3 regions of the Pseudoalteromonas sp. SG44-8 genome follow, and region 3 is predicted to be linked to each of the others. Evidence: predicted binding sites of a transcription regulator. Region 3 holds the regulator's gene; each other region holds the start of a gene.
The links. The regulator ArgR, encoded in region 3, controls arginine synthesis, uptake and breakdown. The targets are predictions, from matches to a motif close to ANTGAATANNTATTCANT.

Region 1 (3,263 bases), on a different contig from region 3:
TTCATCGGGTTGGTGAGCCTGATTAATTGAACCCGGTCCCATCACAATCGTTTCACAACCCAATTGTTGAATAAATGGCGCTTCAGTACAGTAGTTCACTGCAACTGCTTGCTCTCCTGATATTTTTTCTGCCAGTTTAACTAATGCCGAATCAGTACTGCCAGTAAAAGCGGGGATTGGCTCGTGCATATCCATTACACTGACTGAATCTGGATATTGGTTATTGATCTCTGTGGCTATTTTTAACAGCATCATTTGCAGTTCTTGCACACTTAGACCCGGTAAAGGGCGCATATCAATATGCATTTCACAGCAGCCACATATGCGATTTGCATTATCGCCACCATGAATGTGTCCTAGATTTAAAGTAGGGTAAGGAATAACAAAATGCTCAACTGCATATTTATTCTTTAATTGCTCTTTTAAAGTTAACAGTTTTGCAATAACTTTATGCATCACTTCAATGGCATTTAAACCACGTTCAGGATCAGAGCTATGTCCGGAACGACCGACTACGCGAATCGCGCTGCTCATATGTCCTTTATGTGTGAAAACAGGTGTCATATCAGTAGGTTCACCAATAATACACCGAGCTGGCTTTAAGTTTTTATGCTGACAAACTTGCTGTGCACCGGCCATGGTGGTTTCTTCGTCGGCAGTAGCTAGAATCAAAATTGGCTGTGTTTGAATATTCTTATCTAGTTCACTGATTGCCTGTAATACAAAAGCGAAAAAACCTTTCATATCAATACTGCCTAGACCATATAATTTATTGTTATCTTCACTTAATTTAAACGGATTATAGTTCCAACGACTATCATCAAATGGGACTGTATCGGTATGACCGGCAAGCATTAAACCACCATCTCCCTGGCCACGTTTTGCGAGTAAGTTAAAACGACCTTTAGGGCCCGACAACTCAGTAATTTCACATTCAAATCCAAGACTTGTACACCAAGTAGCTAATAAATCGATCACCCCTTTATTGCTCATAGACAATGACTCATCCATGGCACTAATTGAAGGTGCAGCAATCAATTGCTGATACATAGATAAAAAAGACGGTAATGACATAAAAAAATCCAAAATAAGTATTCAATCTAATTGCATAACAATATAAAAGTATTTATGATGAATATCAATTCACTTTTTAAGCATAAATATATTAAAGCGACGCAATGAATATAAAACGACGATAACCAGATTTCATTCATAAAATAGTGTTTTATGCACTGTTAAACCCGATTTGAATATATATGTAGTAACAAAAAACCAAAAAGAGTAACGAATGAAAGTAGTGATTATTGGCGCAAGTGGCTATAGCGGCGCAGAATTAGCAAGTTTGGTAGTAAAACACCCGCAATTAACCTTAGCTGGTTGCTATGTATCTGAGCAAAGCTTAGATAAGGGTAAATTATTAAGTGACTTGTATCCTGAGCATTTAGGTTTGCTTGATTCTCCTTTATTGCCTCTTAGTGATAGCGCTTATAACGATATTGAAAAGTCGGCCGATTTTGTATGTTTGTGTACTGATCATAAAGTGAGTGTTGACTTAGCGCCACGTTTTTTAAGCATGGGCAAAAAAGTATTTGATTTATCGGGTGGCTACCGTTTAAGCAGTAATGAAGATTATCAAACTTATTATGGTTTTGAGCATCAACATACGGAATTACTCAGTGAAGCGGCTTACGGATTGGCTGAATGGAATAGTGAAGCAATCGCTAAAGCGCAGTTAGTCGCTGTGGCTGGTTGCTATCCAACAGCAGCGCTGAATGCGTTAAAACCTTTGCAACAAGCCGGCTTATTAGCCTATCAAACCATTATTATTAATGCTGTATCGGGTGTAACCGGTGCGGGGCGTAAAGCTAGTGTAGCCACGCATTTTTGTGAAGTGTCGTTAGCACCTTATGGATTGTTTAATCATAGACACAGTCCTGAGATTGAGCAGCATTTAGGTCACAAGGTGTTATTTACGCCGCATTTAGGTAATTTTCCACGCGGTATTTTAGAAACTATTTATGTGCAATTGAAACCTGGAGTTACACCAGAGCAAGTTACACAAGCTTATCAAGTGCTTGCTGATGAGCCACTGATCAGATTGCTTGGTAATAAAATGCCATCAATTAAAGGAGTTGCAAAGCAGCCTTACGTTGATATTGCATGGCAGCAGCAAGGTACGCAGCTAATTGTGATGGCAGCTATTGATAACTTATTAAAAGGTGCTGCAGGGCAAGCATTGCAGTGCATTAATTTAGCCATGGGTATTGCCCATAGTACAGGTTTAAAAGGGTAGTTAGTAATGCAAACATGGGTCATTAAACTCGGTGGTGCAGTACTCAATACAGAAGACGCGGCTAAAGCGTTATTTGAGGCGCTTGCATCGCAAACTCAAGCACAATTTGTCATCGTTCATGGTGGCGGTTCACTAGTTGATAATTGGTTGACTGAGGCTGGTTTTGCTAGTGCGAAACATCAAGGTTTACGCATCAGTCCAAAAGAGCAAATGCCTTATATTGTTGGCGCGCTTGCTGGGTGTGCTAATAAACAATTAATGAGCCAAGCAATTATCGCAGGTCATAAACCCGTCGGGCTTAGTTTATACGAAGCGGGCATTATTTCGTCACAAAAACTCAAAGCACTTGGTCAAGTTGGTAATTGTGACGGCGGTGTGCAAAGTGTGATACCGGAGTTATTAAAACTCGGTCGTTTACCTCTGGTCAGCTCTATCGGCTTTGGTGAAGATGGCCTTTGGTATAACGTAAACGCTGATGAAGCGGCGGCGGCAATAGCTAAAGAGCTTAATGCGGAAATTATTTTTATGACTGATGTAGAAGCTGTACTTGATGCAAATAAACAGCCGTTACATCAACTTGACACAAACCAGATCAATACTTTAATTGCAGAAGGAGTAATTTTGGGTGGGATGGAGGTCAAAGTAAAGACCAGCCTTCTTGCTGCCCAGCACTTACGACGTGGCGTTTACATTTCGAGCTGGCAAAAGCCAGAAAACTTAATTGCTCTACTCGCGGGTGAGCACGTCGGAACAAAAATTACACCATAGGTTTTATATGTTTAATCATTTTTTATCGGGTCTAGAGTTAGACCAACAAGGCGCACTTAAATTACTTAACTTAGCGCAAAAAATTAAAGCAAACCCCGCTGATTTTAGTCAAGCACTGGCTGGCAAATCGGTGGTTACTTTATTTGAAAAACCAAGCTTACGTACGCGTTTGTCATTTGATATAGGTATTAATAAGTTAGGT
Region 2 (3,263 bases), on a different contig from region 3:
AAATCATCAACGATCAGTTGTTGGCGAGCGAGATCGCGCTCTGCAGCTTTGAGTTCAAATGCGAGTGTATCTTTAGCAAGTTCAACTTCTTGTTGAGCGTGTTTGTAAGAAAGCTTGGCACGGGCAAGATCATCAACTGCTTTTTCTAAATCAATTTGGCTGATCAAGTTTTTTTCGATAGAAAGCTTAGCACGGCGATTTTCCCTGTCTGCTGCATTGAGCTCTACTTGGGCGAGATCAAGCGTTTTGGTTAAGCTTAACTTTTGTCGGCGTGCTTCTAAGTGCTTACGTTGTAATTCACCATCAAGGCGGGCTAACACCGATTGTTGCTGTTTTAGTTCATTATTGAGTTCTGGGCTATCGACTAAAGCAATAATGTCATCTTTATTTACTTTATCACCGGCTTTAACTTGTAAATCCACATAGCCACGTTCTGGGCTATAAACCTTGGGAGCATTTGCAGCAACAATTTTACCGCTGGCGGCTACATCACGTACTAAACGACTAATATTAACGGTAGCAATCTGTAAAGAAGCCCGCTCAACAGAAATACTGCCTTGATTGTTACCCATAAATGCTTGTGCACATAAAGCAAGTACAGCAAGTGATAGCGCCAGTACTATTAATGGTTTTTTGTAACTACGTCTTTGCGTAATACTTACATCTTGTCCGCTGGTATCTTTTATCATGAGTGATCCTTAGCTATGTCTATTCTCGCAGTAAGTGATCATCAAGCTCACTACTAAGACAGTGATTGGTGAAACTAAAAATAAACTGAGAATAAACATAAGTTGTGTCCTGTAATTATCTTTTAATGTTTATTCGAATATCATGCCACTATTTAATGTCATGATTTTAATGAAATAATTATTTATTTTTAAATTATTTGGTGTCCGCGGACATAAATTGTGTCCGCTGCGGACACTTTACTATGGCGGCTAAGAAGCTGCCGCAGGCGTCAACAGGGTGAGCAAGCTAAAAACTTACTAACTAGCGTAAATTATGCAAAATGTGACTGTTGTGATGATAATTATGCATTAATTAGTGGCTTTAAATTTACCCATAAAAAGACACTGGAAAGAGTATTTACTCTAATGTGCACTGTGGTATCGACCTTGAACGACAGCAAAGAGATTCAATAAAAAAGAAAGCATTTATTTTCGCTACATAACTCAGTGAATATTTATTCATTTTTACTCTGGTTTACGTTAACGTAAACTGCAGGTTTGTAGAGCGGTTATTTTACAACTTGTTAAATATGACACCAGTGTCATAAAAAAATAACGGGTAAAATATCGCTAAATGTTAAAAATAGGCATGAAATAAAAAGATTGTGTTGTGGTGAGAAATATTCAAGAATGTGAATATGTATTCAAAGCGCTATTGACTCAATGTACAATTGGCGATAGTTTTGACTGTCTGCTAGCAAACCGTCGAGAAGGTCATTCATAGCTAGCTGTTGTAGCAAGGGGAGGGGTCTATGTTATACGACTCAAAATTAGAAAAAGATAATTGTGGCTTTGGCTTAATAGCCCAAGTTAATGGTCAGGCAAGTCATCGTTTAATTCGAACAGCGATCACTGGCTTAGACCGTATGGAACACCGTGGTGGTATTTCTGCCGATGGTAAAACAGGCGATGGCTGTGGCTTATTATTACAAAAGCCAGATAGCTTTTTTCGTGCTATTGCCGCTGAAAAAAATTGGCACTTGGGTAAAAATTATGCCGTTGGCATGATTTTCCTAAACTCAGATCCAGTACTTGCGCAAGCTGCAAAAGATATATTGAGTGAAGAACTCGAAAAAGAAACCCTCAATATTCAAGGTTGGCGAATTGTGCCAACAGATGAATCATGTTTAGGGCCAATTGCAATAAAGCAGTTACCTAAATTTGAACAGATTTTTGTTAATGCACCAGAAGGCTGGCGCCCAAAAGATTTAGAGCGTCGTTTATACGTTGCGCGCCGTCGTGCTGAAAAGCGTTTAAGCGAAGATGAAGGCTTTTACATTGCCAGCTTGTCAGGGTTAGTAACTATCTACAAAGGCTTAATGATGCCGGTGGATTTGCCTAACTTCTATTTAGATTTAGCCGATATCCGCATGACCAGCGCAATTTGTGTATTTCACCAACGTTTTTCAACTAATACACAACCGCGTTGGCCTTTGGCTCAGCCGTTCCGCTATTTAGCGCATAACGGTGAAATCAACACCATACAAGGTAACCGCCAGTGGGCTCGTGCTCGTTCATATAAGTTTGCATCGCCGCTTATTCCAGATTTGCAATCAGCAGCACCATTTGTCAATGAAACCGGCTCAGATTCATCAAGCCTAGATAATATGCTTGAGTTGTTTTTAGCTGGTGGCATGGATTTATTTCGTGCTATGCGAATGCTAGTACCACCTGCATGGCAGAAAAACCGTGCGATGGATGATGACTTACGTGCATTTTACGACTTTAACTCTATGCACATGGAACCATGGGATGGCCCAGCTGGTATTGTGATGTCTGATGGGCGTTTTGCTGCGTGTAACTTGGACCGTAATGGTCTGCGTCCTGCACGTTATGTGATCACTCAGGATGGCTTTATTACCCTAGCTTCTGAAGTGGGTATTTGGGATTACACTGCGGATGAAGTGGTTGAGAAAGGCCGCGTTGGCCCTGGTGAGCTGTTAGTTATTGATACTCAGTTAGGTAAAATTTGGCACTCAGACGAAATTGATCGCGACCTTAAATCTCGCCACCCATATAAAGCATGGCTTGAGGCCAATGTTAAGCGCTTAACGCCGTTTGAGCAGCTATCAGAGCAAGATGCGGGCAACCGTTCATTTGATGATGAAACATTACTGAAATATCAAAAAATGTTTGGTTACACCAATGAAGAACTTGATAGCGTTATTCGCGTAATGGGTGAAATTGGTCAAGAAGCAACCGGTTCTATGGGGGATGACACGCCATTTGCAGTGCTTTCTGAAGGTAACCGTTCATTGTTTGATTACTTCCGTCAAAAGTTTGCGCAAGTAACTAACCCGCCAATCGATCCACTGCGTGAAAACCATGTAATGTCGCTGGCGACCTGTATCGGTAGTGAGCAAAACGTGTTTAACGAGACCACCGGCCACGCTAAGCGTCTACAGTTTGATACTCCAATTCTAATGTATGCAGACATGCAACAATTATTGAGCGCTGATCAGGCTCATTACAGCTATTGCAAAATCGATATCACCTACAGCAAAGAAGAAGGCCTTGGTGATGCAGTAATCCGTA
Region 3 (3,263 bases):
CATCTTGAGTTAATACCTTTTCAATCACAAGGCTGTAGTGCAAATACGGTGACTATTTTAAACAGTCGTTTTGTTGGTTCGCATTTTGTGTATAAGGTTATGGTTGATGGACAAGAAATTGAAGTTGCTGCTCAGTTGGGCCACTCATTTTTAGCAAATGAACAGGTGACAATAAAAATAACACCACACACGGTTAACTTTTTCGCAGATTAAGTGCTTTAGTATTTTTAATTTCATTAAAAACGCCGTGTATGAGATTTTGAGTTAAGGAAATACCATGGCGCAAGCGCAATCTGGAATTTGTGCTGAGGCAAACTTGCACGGTTTACATTTGTTTTTTAATGTATTTGATGGCCACGATGAGTCATTACGCAAAAAGTTAAAATACGTTAGCGCTATCCAAGATGAGTTTTCAGATCAGTTTTCTGAATCGATGCTCTCCAGCCTAGTTGCAGTGGGGGCACAGTACTGGCCGCACATTCTGCCTGAATTTCTGCCTAGTGAATTACAGAGCTTTCCTAATATTACTCATAATGATCATATTATGGGGGCTCAGCCTTTTGATTTATTTGTCCAAATTCGTTCCGATAGGGAAGATGTAAACCATTTATTTGCTTTGCAAATTCTTAAGTTATTTGCCCCCGATGTTGAATTGGTTGAGCAAGTGCGAAACTTTCGATTTTTAGATGGTCGCGATTTTAATGGTTTTATACTCGGTGGTGACACTCCTCATGGTCGCCAAAAGCGCATCACAGCGTTAATCAATAAACCCAACCATTTTGAAGATCAAGGCAGTTACGTACATATACAGCGCTATAAGCATGACTTAAGTGTGTGGCAAAATTTACCTCTGAGTGAGCAAGAGCAAATAATGGGACGCACTCGCTTAGATAATACCTTGATTATGCCTGCGACTGAGAATAGTCATGCTGTACGCACTGAGTTAAAAGATGAGCAAGGGCAACCACTGCAATTAAATCAAAACATGCCTTATGGTGACGTTTACGAACAGGGTATATTAGCGATTAGTTATGCAGCACAGGGAAATGCATTTGAGCAAGTATTACGAAGTCGATTAGGTGATGCCGATTGCTACGATCATTGGCTTGATTTTACTCAAGCCGATATGGGTTCTGCGTTTTTTGCCCCATCAATTAACTTTTTAAAGCAGCTGTAAAAAGTTTGAATCGGTAGATTTATACCGTATCAAATAAAATACGCACACGTTCAAGAGTTACATCAATTTCAGATACTTTAGCTGGAGCGATAAAAATAGTATCGTCACCAGCAATGGTACCTAGTACGCCATCTGCTTTACCTAATGAATCTAATAGTCGAGCAATTAATTGTGCAGCTCCTGGGCTGGTTCGAATAATGATCATCATTTCGTTATGCATTATATCGATCACTAACTGACGTAATGGGCTTTTCGCTGTAGGTACGCCCATTTCAGCAGGCAAACAATAGACCATTTCTTGTTTGGCATTACGAGTGCGTACCGCGCCAAACTTGCTTAACATCCGCGACACCTTACTTTGACTAATATTATCAAAGCCTTGCTCTTTTAGGGCGTCAACAATCTCACCTTGTGAACCAAAGTTTTCTTCTTTTAAAAGTGCCTTAAAGGCCTTTACTAATGCTTCTTGTTTATCTTGTGGTTGCATATTATAGGTTCTTATTCATAAGTGATGCGCTAATTGTACACAATGTTGCATACTTATGCAGTAGTTGTTTGCTTTTGCGATGGATTTTAGTGCTGTAAACCAGCAAGTTTACAACTATGGTCTAAATTATATGTGAAATAAGCAGGATAAATTTGTCTTTAGTCGTTAATTTCATTATCTTTAGAGCCACAAATATTTCCTACCTCAAATTACGGAGAATTCCAATGAAAGTTGCTGTATTAGGTGCTGCTGGCGGTATCGGCCAAGCGTTGTCTTTATTATTAAAAACAGGCTTACCAGCTGGTTCTGAATTATCACTTTATGATGTTGCTCCAGTTGTTCCTGGTGTTGCTGTTGATCTTTCTCATATCCCAACTGACGTTAAAGTTGCAGGCTTTGGTGTTGATGCACTAGATCAAGCGTTAACTGGTTGTGATATCGTTCTTATCCCTGCTGGTATGCCACGTAAGCCTGGTATGGACCGCGCTGATTTATTTAATGTTAATGCTGGTATTATCAAAACATTAGCAGAAGGTATTGTTGCTAACTGTCCAAAAGCATTAGTGGGTATTATCACTAACCCAGTAAATGGCACTGTGCCAATTGTTGCGGAAGTATTCAAAAAAGCAGGTACTTACGACGCGAAACGTGTTTTCGGTATTACCACTCTTGATGTGATCCGTTCAGAAGCATTTGTAGCTGAGCTTAAAGGTGTTGACGTTGCAACTGTGAAAGTACCAGTAATTGGTGGTCACTCAGGCACAACAATCCTTCCGTTACTATCTCAAGTTGAAGGCGTTACTTTCACTGATGAAGAAGTTGCTGCACTTACTCCACGTATCCAAAATGCAGGTACTGAAGTAGTAAATGCAAAAGCGGGCGGTGGTTCTGCAACATTATCAATGGGCGCTGCTGCTGCACGTTTTTGTATGTCTTTAGTTAAAGGCTTACAAGGTGAAGACGTTGTAGATTACGCTTACGTTGCTGTTGAAAATGGCGATGCTGCATACTTTGCACACCCAGTACGTTTAGGTAAAAACGGCGTAGAAGAAATTCTTTCTTACGGTGAACTAAGCGCATTTGAAGAGCAAGCTAAAAACGACATGCTTGATACGCTGAAAAAAGACATCCAAGAAGGTGTTGATTTCATCAACGCTTAATTGCTAAGTCGATTGATACAAAAAAGCCTGCATTTGCAGGCTTTTTTATGCTCGAAGGATTTTTATACATTAGGTGTTTATTAGTGATTACGATCAACGGCAATACGAGCCAAGCTAACGAGTGCTTCTTTATACGGTGATTCATCTAATACAGATAAACACGCAATCGCTTTATCAGCTTCTTCGTTGGCTTTATTCATCGTAAACTCAAGTGCTTTGGTTTCATTGAGGGCACTTAGAATAGCTTCTAAGTGGTCCATACCATTACTGTGCTCAATGGCATCACGGATCAACTGTACTTGCTCAGCATTACCGTGGCGCATAGCATAAAGTAGTGGCAGGGTAGGTTTGCCTTCGGCCAGATCATCACCGATGTTTTTACCTAACTGCTCAGCATCAGCATTGTAATCAAGTACGTCATCCACCAATTGAAAAGCGG

Region 1: a site for ArgR is predicted at 1,131-1,148, ahead of argC (N-acetyl-gamma-glutamyl-phosphate reductase). Genes of this name have one in related genera too.
Region 2: a site for ArgR is predicted at 1,360-1,377, ahead of gltB (glutamate synthase large subunit). Genes of this name have one in related genera too.

Annotation. Positions count from the first base shown of each region.
Region 1 is NZ_JACJEQ010000016.1:37,800-41,062, reverse strand. Features, by position in the region: gene argE (acetylornithine deacetylase) at 1-1,074, opposite strand, end outside; gene argC (N-acetyl-gamma-glutamyl-phosphate reductase) at 1,289-2,293, shown strand; gene argB (acetylglutamate kinase) at 2,300-3,061, shown strand; gene H5163_RS13415 (ornithine carbamoyltransferase) at 3,069-3,263, shown strand, end outside.
Region 2 is NZ_JACJEQ010000040.1:8,432-11,694, reverse strand. Features, by position in the region: gene H5163_RS19505 (efflux RND transporter periplasmic adaptor subunit) at 1-689, opposite strand, end outside; gene gltB (glutamate synthase large subunit) at 1,481-3,263, shown strand, end outside.
Region 3 is NZ_JACJEQ010000005.1:165,135-168,397, reverse strand. Features, by position in the region: gene H5163_RS06500 (ABC transporter ATP-binding protein) at 1-213, shown strand, start outside; gene H5163_RS06495 (Dyp-type peroxidase) at 278-1,177, shown strand; gene argR (transcriptional regulator ArgR) at 1,197-1,664, opposite strand; gene mdh (malate dehydrogenase) at 1,889-2,824, shown strand; gene ispB (octaprenyl diphosphate synthase) at 2,905-3,263, opposite strand, start outside.